3 regions of the Wansuia hejianensis genome follow, and region 3 is predicted to be linked to each of the others. Evidence: riboswitches for the same ligand, from Rfam matches in the RefSeq annotation. Region 3 holds a riboswitch; each other region holds the start of a gene.
What was found. Region 3 has a riboswitch for cobalamin ahead of H9Q79_RS04615 (ABC transporter substrate-binding protein). Riboswitches for the same ligand answer to the same signal wherever they lie in the genome.
Positions count from the first base shown of each region.

Region 1: linked by a shared signal. The riboswitch ahead of H9Q79_RS13355 (ABC transporter substrate-binding protein) and the one ahead of H9Q79_RS04615 (ABC transporter substrate-binding protein) in region 3 are both predicted to bind cobalamin.
Region 2: linked by a shared signal. The riboswitch ahead of H9Q79_RS15535 (TIM barrel protein) and the one ahead of H9Q79_RS04615 (ABC transporter substrate-binding protein) in region 3 are both predicted to bind cobalamin.

Region 1 is NZ_CP060635.1:2,892,973-2,898,821, forward strand. Features, by position in the region: gene H9Q79_RS13350 (FecCD family ABC transporter permease) at 1-952, opposite strand, end outside; gene H9Q79_RS13355 (ABC transporter substrate-binding protein) at 971-2,077, opposite strand; cobalamin riboswitch at 2,209-2,392, opposite strand; gene H9Q79_RS13360 (LysR family transcriptional regulator) at 2,499-3,566, opposite strand; gene H9Q79_RS13365 (VirD4-like conjugal transfer protein, CD1115 family) at 3,514-5,637, opposite strand; gene H9Q79_RS13370 (DNA cytosine methyltransferase) at 5,643-5,849, opposite strand, start outside.
Region 2 is NZ_CP060635.1:3,392,605-3,398,453, forward strand. Features, by position in the region: gene H9Q79_RS15525 (DUF3783 domain-containing protein) at 1-816, shown strand, start outside; gene H9Q79_RS15530 (hypothetical protein) at 840-980, shown strand; cobalamin riboswitch at 1,074-1,268, shown strand; gene H9Q79_RS15535 (TIM barrel protein) at 1,675-2,655, shown strand; gene H9Q79_RS15540 (adenosylcobinamide amidohydrolase) at 2,645-3,787, shown strand; gene H9Q79_RS15545 (collagen-like domain-containing protein) at 3,923-4,738, opposite strand; gene H9Q79_RS15550 (hypothetical protein) at 5,273-5,791, shown strand; gene H9Q79_RS15555 (hypothetical protein) at 5,793-5,849, shown strand, end outside.
Region 3 is NZ_CP060635.1:1,008,710-1,014,558, forward strand. Features, by position in the region: gene H9Q79_RS04595 (FtsW/RodA/SpoVE family cell cycle protein) at 1-96, shown strand, start outside; gene mgsA (methylglyoxal synthase) at 71-466, shown strand; gene H9Q79_RS04605 (D-alanyl-D-alanine carboxypeptidase family protein) at 450-1,475, shown strand; gene H9Q79_RS04610 (twitching motility protein PilT) at 1,583-2,008, shown strand; cobalamin riboswitch at 2,188-2,379, shown strand; gene H9Q79_RS04615 (ABC transporter substrate-binding protein) at 2,526-4,214, shown strand; gene H9Q79_RS04620 (ABC transporter permease) at 4,217-5,167, shown strand; gene H9Q79_RS04625 (ABC transporter permease) at 5,164-5,849, shown strand, end outside.

The sequences.
Region 1 (5,849 bases), 1.9 Mb from region 3:
CCGTGAGGATACCCACCGCGATTTCCGCCGGAACCGCGATAGTCCTGGCCAGCAGGTCGCAGAACGTCAGGAACACCGCGCCGCCCATGGCGCTGGCGGGGATCAGATAGCGGTTGTCCGCCCCTATCAGAAGGCGGATGATGTGCGGGATGACAAGCCCCACAAACTGGATACCGCCGCTGACACAGACCGCCATGGCTGTGATCAGGCTGGTCACAAAGAGGAACTGTTTCCGGCTCCGGTAGGGGTTTAGCCCCACCGACTGGGCCTCTTCCTCTCCAAGCATCAGGATATTCAGCTTCCGTGCGTGCCAGAAAAGCCAGGTTGTGCCCAGCAGAATCGGCAGAACCACCAGCTTCACATGTTCCCATCGGGTGGAGGACAGGCTTCCCATGGACCAGTATAGGTATTCCTTCATCTGTCCCTCTTCCATATAACTCAGGATCAGCGAAACCATGGCGCGCAAAAAGGTGCTGACGGCGATTCCCGCCAGCACCAGCGTGAGGACGGAAACCTTTCCCTTCCTCGATGAAAAGCTGAACACCCCGAAGGCCGTCAACAGCGCGCCCGCCACCGCCATCAGCGGCATGGCCAGAAAGGTGGCCGCCGAAAGCCCTGTGGCAATGGCCAGAATAGCTCCCAGGCTGGCTCCGCTGGTAATACCCAGCACACCCGTATCCGCCATAGGGTTTTTGTACACGCCCTGGATGACCGCGCCGGATACGGCGAAACCCATGCCGGTCAGCATGCTCAGCAGCACCCGTGGAAAACGGATGTTGAAGAGAATGTTGGTTCGCGCCTCCGAGACCGGAAATTCTGCCCCGAACAGCTCATTGGCCAGAATTTTCCCTGTTTCCTCCAGAGGCATGGCCACCGAACCGATGACCAGCCCCAGGATGAATATGACGGCCAGCGCAAAGCCCAAAACGATAAATACGCGCTTTTTTCTCATATGCCAGGCCTTCCCTTATTATTTATAGAGATCCGGATAGCAACTCTCTGCGATAAACTCCAGCCCGTCCACCGCGAACTGGGAAACGTTCGTGATGGAGTTGTCCGTGGAGGCGTAAATTCTTCCGTTCTTCACCGCATCTACCGTCTGCAGGCTTTCGTCGCTTTTCAGGGTTTCCACAAAGGCCTGGAACTCCTCGTCCGTATCGGAAGCCCACTCCACCAGAATGATGACCTCCGGATTCATTTCCACGATCTGTTCCTTGGAAATCTTCGCCGTTCCCTCCAGTCCGGCCTCAGACGACACATTGACCGCTCCCGCCGTCGTCACCATATCGTCGAAAATCGTTCCCAGGGCATTGCTGCTCTCGTGCATGTTGTAAGCCATAACCCGGACCTTATCCTCTTCCGCGATCCCGTCCGCCACGGTCTCCACCGCCTGAATCCGTTCCTCCATATCCTGAACCAGAGCCTCTGTCTTTTCATCATCGCCCAGCAGGTAGCCCAGATCCTTCACAATCTGCACCTGCTCCTCCAGGGTTTTCGGCGTCGTATAGCCGTAGAAGGGGATGCCGCTATCCGCAATCTGCGCCTTCAGGTCCTCGTCCACCCAACTGGAACCAATGATAAAATCCGGCTCCAGGTCCATCAGAATCTCCGCGTTTTCGTTGATTCTGGGAATATCCTCATAAACCGAAGCATCGGCCGCCAGATAGGCGCAGCCGTTGTCCAGGCCCGACAGGCCCGCAATAAATTCCGCGTCCGTCAGCCCCAGCAGCATTTCATCCGTGCCGAACACTAGGGACGCCACCCGCTCCGGACGGCTCTCCAGTATAACTGTCGTATCCTCGGATACCTGAAGCTCCCGGGGATAGGACGCCTCTGCCGTCTCCCCGGAGGAGCCGGACGAGGCGGCTGAATCCGCGGCGCTGTCCTCCCCCGACGACGCACTCACAGAAGCCGACTCCGATGATGTGCCGGAAGAATCCGCAGCCTCCGTCCCGGAGGATGTGACCGCCGAGCCGGAGCTGGACGCATCGCCCCCTCCGCCGCATCCGGCCATCAGTCCCGCTCCCAGAGACAGCGCCGCCATTACCGCCAACATTCTTGTTTTCATTCGACTCATGATTTTTTCCTCCTGTCCTTCCATAAAGATGCTTCTGGCTCTGTGTCTGCCCAAATAAAAAGAACCCCCATTGCATACAATGGCGATTCACAGTTTTCCAACTCAGGCCACTCTTTTTCCCACCAAAAAGCAATGTTTTTTCTCGCAAGGCAGGTCTCCTGGCTGAAATCGTCATCTGCTCCGCCTTCCCAGGAACGAATCCCAGTGGCGTCTTGGAACAGATATAATTATCACAGTAAAGCGGGCTGCCGCAGATTCTCACTGCATTCCCTTTTCAACACAGCATAGCTGTGTACCCTGCAAGTTGTCCCTATTCTGTTTTACTTTCGAAAGTACAGGCTAAGTATAGCCGATTCTTCTTCTTTTTGTAAAGTATCAAATCGGCATATATTTATTCCAAAATCATATTGTTCGCTGCCGTTCACCGTGCGCTGTCATTCAAAAATTCCCGAATCAGTTTCTTGACCTCCTCTATGTCCCTTTTATTCCATACCGCCATAATACTCTGCTCCTCGCAGAAGGGAATCAGCCGCACCCGGCGGTTGTCCTCAGGATAGAAAAGCCTCGGCCCCAGCGTAATTCCCTGGCCGATTTCCACCTGTACGACAGCCGTCACATCGCTGTTCACATAACGAACCGATTCCGGCCTGACCTGATGTTCTACGCAGAGACGGTGGATGCCGCACTGCTTCTGAGGGCTGTTCTCTGGCTGTCCAAAAATCAGCCGCTGACCGTTCAGGTCATCGTAGGTCATGGCGGATAGCTTTGCCAGAGGACTTTTCTCATGAACCACCGCCACCAGCGGGCAGGTTCCCACCTTCTTGGTCTCAAAGCAGTCCTGGCCCTCGGGAATATCCGTTTCCAGTAGAAAGGCCATGTCCAGCTCCTTTTTCTGCAGGTCCTCCAGCAGCAAGGCGCGGTTCTCTCGTTTGACCCGAATGTCCAAATCGGGCTTCCGCCGGGCCAAACCTTCCACAAACGGAAAAAGAAATCCGGAGGTATTCAGCACGGGAAAACAGCCGATGGAAAAATTGCTCATCTCAAACCGCTGAAGGCGGCTGGCCTCCGCCAGGTCCCGTTTGTAGCTGTCCAGCATTTTCTTCCACATCTCATACAGGTGTTTCCCCGCCCTAGTTAGCCGGACGCTGCGCCCCTCCCGGGCCAGCAGCGGAAGCCCCAGCTGCTCCTCCAGGGCGATCATCTTCTTGCTGAGCAGGGGCTGGGCGATATACAGCCGTTCCGCAGCCTGGGTGATGCTTCCCGCCTCGGCCACAGTTAAAAAATACTGAATCTGCCGTAGCGTCACGTCAAAAATCCCGTTCTGCATCTTTTTTCTCCTCCTTGTGCTACTACTATAGCACAGACCGCCGCCGTTGGAAATGTTTTTGCCTGTATCTGCCGCATCTTCTGACAGATAAATAACAGGCATTGTGATGTCAAAAAGCCTTTCTCTCTTGGATTTCTGCCATTTGCCTTTTAATCTCTGCATCCTGCTCCCCTCGTTCCAAAGCGCTCAAAATCTGATCCATTTCTTCTGTTCCAACTCGCTTCACAAATGCTAAGATGCACGCCCACAAGGGCTGGCTGAAATCGATTGGGAGTTTTGTACCGACCATCGGCACATCTTTTTCATGTTCTTGCGTTGTTTCTTCCTGGGGATGTAGATTCAGATGCAGGAAATCAGCTTCTGATAATTGGATTTTTACAGCTCCCTTATCCTCTGGTGTTTCTAACCACTCCAGAACCATCGGAGTTTCCGCATCTTCCCGTATGGTATGGGCCAGCCCCCGGCTATTCTTGATTACCTTCACAGGATGCTCATAACCTCCGCTTTTATTCAAGGCGATTGCGCTTCGATACGGGCCCTCTTTTTCTGGCATCTCCCAGGGAAGGGCTTTCCGATCCCGAACCGGGAGCTGCCCCTCTAGAAAAATAATACACTCCTTCCGATCCATCCGGCGAACCTCCGATGGTGTCATCAGTTCCCGGCCGGTCCGATTATAATTTACGCTACCACTTTTCCCGGACTGCCCGTCACTGGCCGTATCAATCGTCATTTTGCCAATGAGTTCTGATATATATTTGTGAGTTTCCAGCGCTCCGGATCCGCTGCCTAGGTACATAAGCACCGCACAGTTGTCCATCAGGATCTGCCATTTATCCCCCGGATACAGGGTTTTTAGCTGCGCCACAGACTGTAGGATCGGAATCAGGGCAATATTCCGGGAGCGTACAACGCCCATTAAACTGTCCACCGCATAGGGCCTGGCACCCGCGTAAAATTCATCCATCCAGATCTCTAATGGGATCGGCAAACTTCCTCCCCTGTCACGGAAATCTTCATCGGCCATTCGCATCAGAACGCTTAGTGCCTGCGTATAGAGTGTCGAACAAATGAAATTGAAAGATTTATCATCATCCGGGACACATAAAAACAGTGCTATTTTCTGATTGGTTGGATGCTCTACTGTCCCGCCAACACCTGTTCCAAACTCCCGCAAATGGATGTCATCCCCGGAAAAAATTCGTTTTATTCCCTCAGTTTCAAACAACTTCAGCATCGCATTGACAATGATAATAATGCTTCTTACGGTTTCCTCTGCGCCGCGCTTTAACTTTCGGTAATCTCGGACAGCCGGATGATCCGGGCCATATTTTTCCGCCAACTTGTCCATTTTTAGCTGCAGCACCGTAGGTGGATTATCCCCCTCTTCCGTCGGATGATCTGTTGCAAGTGTCGCTTCATCATTGACCAGCTGCATAATCTGATTCATATTGCCTACTCTCCCCTCCTCTTTTGCAACTGCCCATTCATGGAAAAATACAGACTGCAAATACAAACAGGCCCCATCCTGCCAGAATGGGTCACCCTTGGCCACATCCGGCGGGGTCAGGGAATCCTGAATGGCCGCAATCATCCGGATAATATCCTCCTCGGTTTCCACATACTCAAACGGGTTAAACCGATCCGAACGATCCGGCTCCTTTAAGTTCAGACATCGAATGGTGTATTCTTGACTTTTTAAATAGTTTCCATATCGATACAGCAGCTCCCCTTTTACATCCAGCACGATATAATTACAGGACGCCTGCAATAAATTTGGCGTTACAACGGAATTCGTTTTATAGGTTCCACTGCTTCCAATGACCAGCATATTATTATTGGATAGCTTTGCCTCTCCTTCCCGCGTAATTGCAAGATGCCTGCTTAAGATCCGGTTTTTCTGCGGATCTTTATCCCGGAGTTTTTTATCCAGTGCCCGGACATCCGCCCACTCCTCTGTTCCATACTCACAACCGCTGTGAAAATTGCGATAATGGGTCTGCAAGTACAGGGCCAGAAAAATCCAGATAAGGAAACCAACACACAGACAGGCCGGCGTCTTTTCATTCCACCAGATAGTAAACGGATGCCGGATAATATACAAGGCATACCCCTGCATGTTTGAAAATGACAAATCCTCATAGCAAAACAAACCGGACAGGTAATAGCTGATAAGCAACATTCCAGCCAGAAGTAACAAATATAACCACCATGGTATCTTCCGTTTTTCAATCATCCTCTTCATCCTTTTAAAGCTTCCGCAACTCCGGCCATAATATACTCTGCACACGGAAGAGCAATCGCATTTCCAAGAGCCCGGCATCGTGCAGCCGGACTCACAGGTTCACCTTCTGCCCCATACGCTGTCCATCCATCCGGCAACCCAATCAGCCGTTCGCACTCCAGCGGTGTCACGTACCGGATCACCCCGTCTCTTTCTTTTCCTTC
Region 2 (5,849 bases), 1.6 Mb from region 3:
ATCCTTTCATCTAATGAACCTCCGCTTGCCAGTCTTCAGTCAGCGTACTCTGCGCTTAAAGAGCAGTATCTGGAGCTGACAGGCATGACAGAAATAGAGGGAACTGCCGTTATTACAGTTGAAAAAGAAAACAGCGGCGCCTATAGCATGACTGTCCGTGTTAAGGATGGCCCGGAGGACGCAGAATATGAATACAGCTGGAGCAGCGGTGAAAAAAGCCAGACACTGACAGGAGTGCCTGCAGAGAGTCTGATTTCAAATACGGTTACTGTGACAGGCGTAAATATGTTTGGTAAACTGACAGCTCAGCTGCAGGTCCCTGAGAGGCCAAACGTGTCCGTTATGGTGAGAAACCAGGGTATCCAGCTGAACTGGGCAGCCGCCTCCGCTGCCGATAACTGTCCGGCTCCGGAGAATTACAGTATTGTTGTATATGCCGGTGAACAGCTGGTGAAAACTTATGAGCGCGGAGGTCAGGATACTTCCGCATACCTTGAAGGCTTAGAAGAAGAAACCACCTATACGGTTAAAATGTACGCCGTCAGCCCGGTGGGACGCAGCGATATGGCCATACTGGCTGTCACAACCGGTAAAGCGGAGCAGGGCGGACCCGGACAGGCCGAAAGCGGCGGTCAGGCACAGATACCGTCTGTGAGTCCCTCGGTGATGCCTGCAGCGGCGCTGACCTCAGGGAAGAAAACCTCCTCCTCCGTAAACACCTCTGACAGAACCTCCCTGCTTGTCTGGAGCGCATTAGTCCTCATGTGCGGGGCCGGAGCCGTTGTCATGGGCGTTCGGAAGAAAAAAATGAAATAAAATATTGGCCGGTGAGAGGGGAGGTGTTTGGATACCCGGACGAAAGGCTGGCGGGAGACGGGGCGGAACAGGGGCGCGCCAGCTTGCTGGCGAGAGCCGTTGTACCGTCTGGAACAGCCAGAAAAGCAGCGGGTATCTATCATCCTCTCGCCATAAAACCATAATTTAACTATAAGTGGATTCTTTGTGTCCATAAAAAATACATGAGATGTCTTGACAGAGAGTATGTCTGATGGTAATATTATGTTGTGTATAAATTCCATATCAACGTTGCAAGTGCATCTGCATGAGAATCATGTCGGTGAAAAGGGAATTGGGTGAGAAACCCGAGCGATCCGGTCACTGTAATCAGGGAGTACGACGCGGTTATCCATTGTATGTTTTTACATATGAGAAGGGGCGTCACGCGATGATCTGTAAGCCAGGAAACCTGCTTGTTCCGTATAAGGTTGAAGCTTCCGAGCAAAGTTTTCCATCTATCCATCAGATATGGAATGCCTGATAGAGTATTCACTCAGCCGGGAACCTTCGAGCGGGATTTATGCACCGTTTAAACGGCAGGGTGAGATACTTCGGAGTCGGGTACACTGTTTATACCGCATCATTTTCCTCCGCAACGAATGATGGTCCGGTTTTCCGCTTGACAGCGATCGGGCGCCGAAGTCATTCTCCCCACTTTAATTGTTATCCTCCCTGAGCGGGAGCTTTTTTTTTGCAGATAACTGCACAGAAGAAAGTTGTTCCTGCTGGGAAAAACGCAGGGCACCCCATAATGTATGCCCTGTGGGGGCCAGAGGTGTTTGAGCGGGAAACTATGAGCAGGAGCGGAAAAAACAGTGGTACAGGAGTACGGGACAGATGAAAAAGATGATTAACATTACGGATTGCAGTTTTGATACAGACCGTTACAAGGATGGACAAGATGCTGCTGATTTCGTGCGCAGGTTCTGCTGTGATGGTTTTGAACTGATGCATTGTATTGGCGGGAAGCTGGATTTTTTTCCGTCAGAAGATATTGTAGGAGTTCATCTGAGGTTTTTTAATGAATGGATTGACCTGTGGAAAGGAGACATGGCTGCACTGGAAGCGGAATATGACACGCTGAAGCAGGCAGAGGAGGTATTTGGCAGTCTGGAGCGGGAAGGGATGATAAAACCTCTGACCGAAGATTTGGAGACGGCCAGGAGACTGGGGGCTTCTTATGTTGTATTTCATGTTAGTGATGTGAAAATGACAGAGCTTTTTACATACACTTTCAGTCACACGGATGAAGAGGTAGTGGATTACACTGCGGAACTGGTGAACGACTTGCTGGATGGAAAGGGTTATGAATTTGATTTTTTAATGGAAAATCTCTGGTGGCCAGGGTTGACTCTTACCAGGCCTGAGATTACCAGGCGGCTTCTGGATCAGATCCATTATCCTAAAAAAGGGATCATGCTGGATACGGGACATTTGATGCATACGAATCTGGAGCTTGCGGCACAGGAAGAAGCTGTTGATTATATCCTGGATATGGTGCGTGCGCACAGTGATATGATCCCCTATATGAAAGGAATACATTTGAATCAGAGCCTGACCGGGCAGTATGTTAAAGATTTGCTGAAAAAAAGGGATGAAATGCCTAAGACACACAAAGAGCGGGTAAGCGCCTGTTATGAACATGTATTTCAGATTGACGGGCATTTCCCCTTTACCACGCCAAGAGTCCGTGAAATTATAGAGGCAGTTGCACCGGATTATCTGACTTATGAACTGATTACCAGCGACAGGGAGGAGCATGAGGAAAAGCTGCTGAGACAGTGTGAGGCCCTTGGAGTAATGGTTGATGGAGTGTAAGAGATTGAAAGGGAATAAAATCATGAAAATATTTCAATTACCTGGTGGAGACGAAGTACATCATTATAAAAAATCACTGGTTGTTTGTTTTAAAGGGAAGCGCAAGGTGCTGAGTACCGGACCGAACAATGGAGGATACCGTACAGACCTGCGGGCTGTATTTAATAATGACGGCAATCCGGGTCCGGGTATGGCCTGCACTATGCGGGCGGATACCTACCGGGAACACATGGATATCCTGGCTTTGGAGGATCTGGGTCTGGACCCGGAACACTGTTCGGGGCTGTCTACGGCTGCCAGTATGGACAATGTGTCTGTTCAGACGATGTCATACGAAGATTTTTCTGTGACAGCCATAGTGACCGGAGGTATTAAAAATAATGCCGGGCGGATCGGCGACCCGGCGACCTGGCATGAAAAGTCTGAGGCATCTTATCAAGTAAAACCAGGAACCATAAATATTATTTTGTATATTGATGCGGATCTGTCGGAAGGAGCTCTGGCACGGGCTCTGGTATCCTGTACGGAGGCGAAAACGGCGGCGATTCAGGAGCTTCTGGCGCCCAGCCGCTATTCCAGAGGACTGGCTACCGGATCGGGAACCGATGGCACAATTATTGTATGCAATGCGGAGTCTGACACTTACCTGACCAATGCAGGAAAACATAGTAAGCTGGGTGAGTACATCGGAAAGACTGTAAAAAAAGCAGTAAAAGAAGCACTTTATCTTCAGTCAGGCCTTTGCCCGTCTTACCAGCATAACATACTTAACCGGATGGACCGTTTTGGCATCACAGAGGACAGCCTTTGGGCCGCTTTTCAGGGAAGACAGGCGGAAGGAGTCATCTCCAGAGCAGAGTTTGAAGACCGGCTGGATCATATTAAAACAGATAATACGCTGGTTACATATACCTCTCTGTACGCCCATCTGCTCGATCAGCTGGACTGGGAGCTACTAAGCCCTGAGGAAGCATGGGAAGCGGGTACACAGATGCTGTGCCTGGCAGGCCTTCAGGAAGAGATGACGGAAAAGGAGTCTTTGGTACAGCCCGGGGAGAGAGAGGCATGCATATGCCGAATGGCAGAGCAGTATTTGGAAAGACTGATTAACAGGATCATAAACTATTCGTAAAATAGACCGATATACAGGAACAGGAGGCAGCCCTGAGGGCTACCTCCTGTTTGGAACTTCAGAAGAAATAACTCCAGTTCTCTATGAGTGGGGAACCAATGTATCAGCGGCACAGTCTACGCATGATGCGTTGGTTTAATCTCCAAGACGGTATACAGTGAGAGCCCGGTCCGTAACGGTAAATCCGTCAGTTTCAACAACGACTGTCAGAGTGGATGGTGTCTGTGCCACCTGGAATGGTACATTAGTTGAGAGCGTTCCAACTTCCGTTGAAGATGAGAACGTATAACGAGTTGCAGAGCCAGGGATCGGCGTACCGTTGAGGTAAAGCTGCACAGCTGCCTGTGCTGGTATTGTGGTTCCTGTATTAGCGGTCATTGTTGTGTGGAAGGCTGCCTGATATATGCCAGGCTGGTAGATATTGACGTCAGAAGAGCCTGCCTGGTGCGTAATTGCTGTTCCTGATATAAGCGGGTTCGTGGTGAAAGTCAGGGCTTCTCCGGCTGCAGGTATTTGAGCTGCAGTATCAACAGTACCTAATACGTCGGGAGTGCCTCCGCCTCCGGGTTCACCTCTGGGAATGACAAAGTTGAATATGGCGTCAGTATCAGTTCCAGAATTAAATACTTGAGCTTCAGTGCCAGGGTCTCCGGTGGTTACATTGCCAATATTAATTGTTGCGGCGCGCCCTTCGGGCCCGGTTTCACCAGTAGGCCCGGTGGGACCGGTTTCGCCTGCACCGCCTTCAGCGCCGGTAGGTCCGGTGGGTCCGATTTCTCCGACAGCGCCGTCAGCGCCGGTAGGCCCGGTAGCACCGACAGCGCCCGCAATGCCGGTAGGCCCAATGGGACCAGTAGGTCCGGTAGGGCCAGTAGGCCCAGTAGCACCGTAAATATATGCGCAACGGGGAAAACGCCGTAACCATGCGGCATTGAAACATCTTAAAGACAATTGCACCTATAATTACAAAAAGACCGTAGCAGGGCTGGACAAGTCCTGACACGGGGACAGTCACCAAAATGTACAGAGGCAAATAAAAATCAGGTTTGCAAAAGAGGAAGTCGTTTAAAACAGCGGCTTCCTTTTTTGTTAACAGGGTACGCGCAGATAAGGGCTTGAAGTTCCATGGGTGAAAGTTCCATGTTGTGAGGTATAAGCCGTACCGCAGCAAGCGAGCCTTGAGTGGGTAGTAGAGATACTAACTGCTAAGCGTAGGCCGCAAAACTTGCAAAGCATAATTACAGATAGTCTCGATATCAAAATGTAATCGGGAAGGACGGAGGGCTCCTTTTCGTCGAAAGCAATACGGCTGTAAACGCTAATGCCGAGGATACAGCCGCTCTCCCAAGGCTTTGAGAGTGGTAATACAAGGAAGGACTCCTAGTTAACTAAGTCCTCATACTTTTATATAAGGAAAATGTACATAGAACCATGCAAGCAAAAGGATATATTCATCGGTGTACCATGTGGAGGGAGGTGAGATTTATGAGGAAGACAATCCTACCTTATATCAGCATTGCAGCAGCAGCCGTGCTGATGGCGAGCCTGAGTGCGTATCTCACAGATTCTGATACGGCAGCGAATAACTTCAGGATTGGAACGAACACCATTGAGGCGAAGGAAGAGTTTACAACACCGGCCATCGGGGAGATTACGGCAAAAACACCCAGGGTGGAGAACACAGGGAAAGTAAACTGTTATGTGAGGGCGTTCATTTTCCTATCAGACCATAGGGTAGCGGAATACATTGACTACTACACCAATGGGCTGAAAGGGATCCGGGGAACGGGATGGGCGGAATGGGAAGATGGTTACTATTACTATACGCCGGTTCTTGCGCCGGGGGAAGAGACCACGCCCCTGTTCACCGGCATCCAGCTTCTGGAAGAGCTGCCGGAAGAGTTAACAGATGTCAGCATTGACGTCTACTTTGAATCCGCGCAGGCGGAAGGTGCAAGGGATACCTGGGAAGCATTTGAGCAAATAGCAGGGCAGGAGGGATAACATGGATGCAAATGGCAGGAATACGAAGGAAGAGCTGTTGGAGAGCATTGAGGAGCTG
Region 3 (5,849 bases):
TTCATTGGAATGGGGCTGGTACTCAATGTCGGACTTCAGAACCGAAATTATTACGGAGGTGAAAAAGCCTATGAACATCGGATTCATCGCGCATGATGAAAAAAAGATATTGATGCAGAATTTCTGTATCGCATACCGGTCCATTCTGTCAAAGCATGAGCTCTACGCTACAGGCACAACCGGACGGATGATCGAAGAGGCCTGCGGGCTGAGCATTCACAAATATCTGGCCGGCCATGTGGGCGGCGTTCAGCAGCTGGCAGTACAGATCGAACAGAACGATATCGACCTGCTGATCTTTCTGCGTGACCCGCAGAGCCCTAAAAGCCACGAACCGGATGCCAAACATTTAATTCGTATCTGTGACATACACAGCATTCCGCTGGCGACTAATCTGGCGACAGCCGAGATGCTGGTGAAATCATTAGACCGGGGAGAGATGGAGTGGCGTGAAATCTACAGATAATCGGAAGAATATTCATATCCTGAACCGGGTGCTGATCGGCACAGTGATCTGCATCGTGGTTTTGTTCGCCATTTTTGTTATCCTGCTGATCAAACAGGACAGGGAAATGGATCTCTCCCAGTCCTATTCACCACAGGCAGCGGAGAACTCCGGGAAAGGCTCTGAGTTTTCTCTGCAGAAGGCGCCGGCGTTCGCTTCCGGCCTCTGTGTATCAGAGGGAGCAGTTGTACTGCCTGATGTGATGCTGCAGGGCAACACGGAAAAAGGGCTGCTGTTTAATCTGGACACGGGAGAAGCGCTTTTTGCCCAGGGGATCTATGACCAGGCATATCCTGCCAGCATTACCAAAATTATGACTGCGATACTTGCCGTAAAATATGGTACGATGGAAGACCAGGTTGTCATGGCTGAAGGAGATTTTGCTCTGGAAGAGGGCTCTCAGGTCAGTGGTATGGCTGCAGGCGATATTGTAACGATGGATCAGCTTTTCCATGCCCTTGTGGTCTATTCGGCCAACGATGCGGCCATGGCAATTGCCCGCCAGATTGGAGGGACTGTCGATCATTTTGTTGAAATGATGAATGAGGAAGCCCTGGCACTGGGCATGACAGGGACTCATTTTATCAATCCTCACGGCCTGCACGACGGCAGTCACTATACGACGGCATATGACGTATATCTGATGCTGAACGAAGCTTTCCGCTACAGTGCTTTTACAGATGCCATACAGATGAATATGTATCATCTGAAGGTCACCCGGGGGGACGGAAGCCAGGTTTCTTTCCGTCTGGATTCAACGGATAAATACCTGACAGGTGAGAAGACTGCCCCCAAAAATGTAAATTTGCTGGGAGGCAAAACAGGGACTACCAGTGAAGCGGGAGCATGCCTGGCAATTATCGCCCAGAACGCCTATGGCGTCCCATATATGGCAGTCATATTAAATGCAGATAACAGGTCTATTCTCTATGAGGATATGAATAAACTATTGATGCAAATTAATTCCTAAATTTTTTGAATTCTGCTTGTATTTTTTGTTCAAATACACTATAATTAGAGCATGAACTAAGAAGTTTTTAGTCAAATTACTAATATTAGTCCAAGGAGGAAACTGCTATGGTTCAATTAATTGTCGGTAAAAAAGGAAAGGGAAAGACCAAATACCTTCTGGATAAGGTAAATACAGCGATTAAAGCTGCCAACGGCAACATTGTCTATCTAGACAAGAGTTCCAAACACATGTATGAGTTAAACAATAAAGTCCGTCTGATTGATGTTTCTATCTACCCGCTGAAAAACAGCGATGAGTTTATCGGTTTCATTTGCGGTATCCTTTCTCAGGATCATGATCTGGAGCAGATGTATCTGGACAGTTTTCTGCGTTTATCCAGACTGGAAGGCAACGAGTCTATGATCGACGATTGTGTCAGCCAGCTGGAGAATGTCAGCAAAATTTTCAATGTTGATTTTATTCTCAGCGTTTCCATGGATAAAGAGGAATTGAGTGCCAGTCTTCAGGAAAAGGTTATTCTGGCTTTATAAATACATACCATAAGCATAAATCAGGAATAATTCTGCCCGGCGGAATTGTTCCTGATTTATTTACTATGAAACCCCGGACGGCAGCCACGAAACGGAGGTATAAGTTTTTTCTTATATCCTCGTTAAGAAAAAAATGAGTTGATTTTCATTAGGGTTATGTTAAAATAACTCTGGACAATTTAATAACCAGCATGCAGCGGTACGCCGGAGAAATGCCGGCGTTTAATAGGGAATACAGTGTAGAATCTGTAGCAGCCCGCTTTACTGTGATAATTATGCGATCTTCTGAATGCCACTGGCCGGTTACAGGCTGGGAAGGCGAAGACCGTGACGATTTAAGCCAGGAGACCTGCCCTGCATCGTATCAACGTGTTTTCGGTGGGGAAAAACAGGTAAATTGAAGAAGAAATTTGGATATTTACATATGGCACTGCCTCACGGCGGTGCTATTTTTGTTGTATCAGAACGTTTAAATTTTATGACCCGACTCAGAGACACAGAAGAAAAGGAGGAACTTATGAAACAAAATTGGAAAAAACTCTCAGGCGTTTTGCTGGGCGCGGTACTTGCCGCTGGATTGCTGGCTGGCTGCGGGGGGACCGCTGATACGTCTGCTTCCGGCAGCCAGCCTTCCGGCGGCAGTCCGGCCACAAGCTCAATTTCCGCCCCGGCCGGCAGCGCTTCTTCTGCTGCGGTCAGCAGTTCCGGTCAGGAAACGGCAGAAGTCAAAAATGAGACCGAAGAAATTGTTCTGGGCTCTGTCAGGGATATGATTCCCGGAGAGGGAGATGCGTTTTATGTAAATCTTTCCGCTCAGGTCTGGGAACCTCTGGTCATTAATAACAACCATGCGCTGGAGCCTGGACTTGCAGAATCGTGGGAATTCAACGATGACTGCACAGAGTGGACATTTCATCTGGCAGAAAACGCTGTCTTCACCGATGGGGTAAAGTTTGATGCGGATGTATGCATCCAGAATATTGAACGCTATAAGACAGGTCCACTGACCTCTACCTATACTTCCCTCAGCATTGATAAGTCCTTTCCCAATCTGAAGGAAATTGTAAAGGTGGATGATTATACTGTAAAGTTCGTCTTCAATGAGCCGATTACCACTCTGGACGCACTTCTCGGTGACTACGGAAGTCCAATGATCAGCCCCAATTGCTTTGACCCACAGACAGGGGAAATCACTTCTCAGGTTGTCGGGACCGGCCGTTATATGATCGAAGAGCATGTACAGGACCAGTACGCGGTCTTTGTAAGAAATGATAATTACTGGGGTGATAATCCAGGAAAAGTAAAACGCTACCGCGTGAACTGTATCCCCGATTCGGAAACCCGCTATTCCGCGCTTGTTTCAGGAGAAATCATGGGTCTCATGGATAACGGCGCAATTATGGTAGACGCAGCCGCTAAGCTGGCAGAAAGCGACGACCGATTCGAGATTGAACCTACAAAAAGCCATATGACTCATTACCTCTATGTCAATGGTTCCAAAGAATATCTGGGAGATGTTAAACTCCGCCAGGCCATCAGCTGTGCCATCGACCGGGATCAGCTGAACGAAACACTGTACCAGGGGCTATGTTATCCCGCTTACAGCGCGCTGAGTAATCAGACGCCTCTTTACAAGGAAATTCAGGGAACATATGATCTGGACCGGGCCAAGGAGCTGGCGGATGAAGTGCTCCAGGGACAGAGGCTTCAGGCAACACTGATCATCGGACAGCGTGTGGTTGACGGTTATCCTGCGAAAGCAATGGCGGAATATATGCAGTCAGCTCTCTCCGAAATAGGAATTGATATCAGCATTGAACTGTTGGACAATGAAGTTACCACAGAGCGCCTGAAATCCGGAGATTATGATTTTTGCATCAACGTGACCGGGCTGAACAGCGCAGACCCCTATTCCACGCTCTACAGCTGGATGGATTCCGAAGGCTCTTACAATGTGGATTACCACTGGAATTATTCCAATACGGAGGTGGACAAGCTTCTGGCATCCGTGTTGAATGAAAAGGATGCCGACAAGCGGGCTGAGATATATGGGCGGCTGCAGGAAATCTCTGCTGAGGAGCTTCCGGTGATCCCGATCCTTTACTATGTCAACGTAAATATTCATAATAAAGAAATCACAGGCTATACTTCAGAGCTGTTTGACGGCGTCAGCATCCCGACTCTGGAATGGGCCGCGAACCGATAAAAATGGGAATTGCAAAGTATATTGGTAAAAAATTGATTATGCTGATTCCTGTGCTTTTCGGCATTACAGTTCTGGCGTTTCTGCTGGGCGTCCTATCCCCGGGCGACCCAGTGGAAGCCGTTCTGAATCCGGACGGCACACAGATCGTGAGCGACGAAGAATATGCGATTATGAGGGAACGAATGGGACTGGATGATCCGGTCCCTGTTCAGTATGTAAAATGGTTGAAAAATGCTCTGACAGGTGATTTGGGCAGATCCTTTTTTACCAACAAGGAAATTAGGGATCAGCTCGCTTACCGTCTTCCCTATACAATCCGTCTGGCCTGCTTCGGCATGTGCCTGACAGTGGTGTTCGGACTTGGCTTCGGTATCCTGATGGCCCGCTATAGAGACAAATGGCCGGACAGGCTCCTTCGATTGATTACGACACTCATGCTGTCGGTACCCGGCTTCTGGCTGGCGATCCTGCTGATCCTGGTTTTGGTAGAACAGCTGCACCTTCTGCCAACCAGCGGTCTCAATGGTTTTTCCTCCTATATTATGCCGGGGATCACGGTCGCGTTCTCCACAATCGGCGTGTGTGCTCGTCTGACCAGAACCGCAGTTTTGGACGAGCTGGGCCGCCAGTATGTGACGGTCGCCAGCGCTAAAGGAATGAAGGCGAAAACAGTCACATTCCGCCATGCATTCCGGAATTCGCTGATTCCAATTACAACTTTTCTGGGAAATTATTTTGCAGGTATCCTGGGGGGATCGACAATCGCTGAAGTTATTTTCAACATACCGGGCATCGGGAACTATGCGATCTCCGCGGTAAAATCCAGAGACTATTATGTGGTTCAGGCATATGTGCTGTTTAGCGGCCTGGTCTATGTGGTGATAAATATTGTCATCGATCTTTTATATCTGGTGCTGAATCCTAAGATAAGGGTAGGTGAGAAGGTAGGGTGAAAAAGAGAAATATCGGTTTTACCGCAGCGTGTGTGCTTTTGGGAGCTATTCTGCTGATGAGTGTCCTGGCCCCTTTACTTGCGCCATACGACCCCAATCAGATCGATATGAAAAATGCGCTGGCCGGGCCTTCTGCCGCTCATTGGCTGGGAACAGACAACATAGGCAGAGATTTTTTCAGCCGCGTGATGTATGGGGGACGTCAGTCTATACTGCTGGCGCTGGCGGCTACCAGCCTGTCCATGGGCCTGGGCTGTGTGATCGGACTGATCGCCGGCTATTTCGGCGGCATACTTGACCTGGTCATCACTTCCGTATCAAACATCTTTCAGGGACTTCCCGGAATGACTATGATGATCGCAATTGCGGGTATTATGGGCTCCGGGGTACACAGCATGCTCCTTGCCCTGGTACTGACCTCCTGGGTCGGATTCTCCAGACTTGTACGGGGTGAAGTCATGAAGGTGAAACAGGAAGCTTTTATTGATGGACTGAGAAGCATAGGGGCGGGAAACGGCCGGATACTCTTCCTGCACATAGCGCCTAATCTGCTGAGCAGTATACTGATCATTTTTGCAACCCGAATTGCAGGTTCCATTTTATCGGTAGCTGCGCTGAGTTTCCTGGGGCTGGGCCTTCAGCCGCCCACGCCTGACTGGAGTATCATGATCAATGAGGCGAG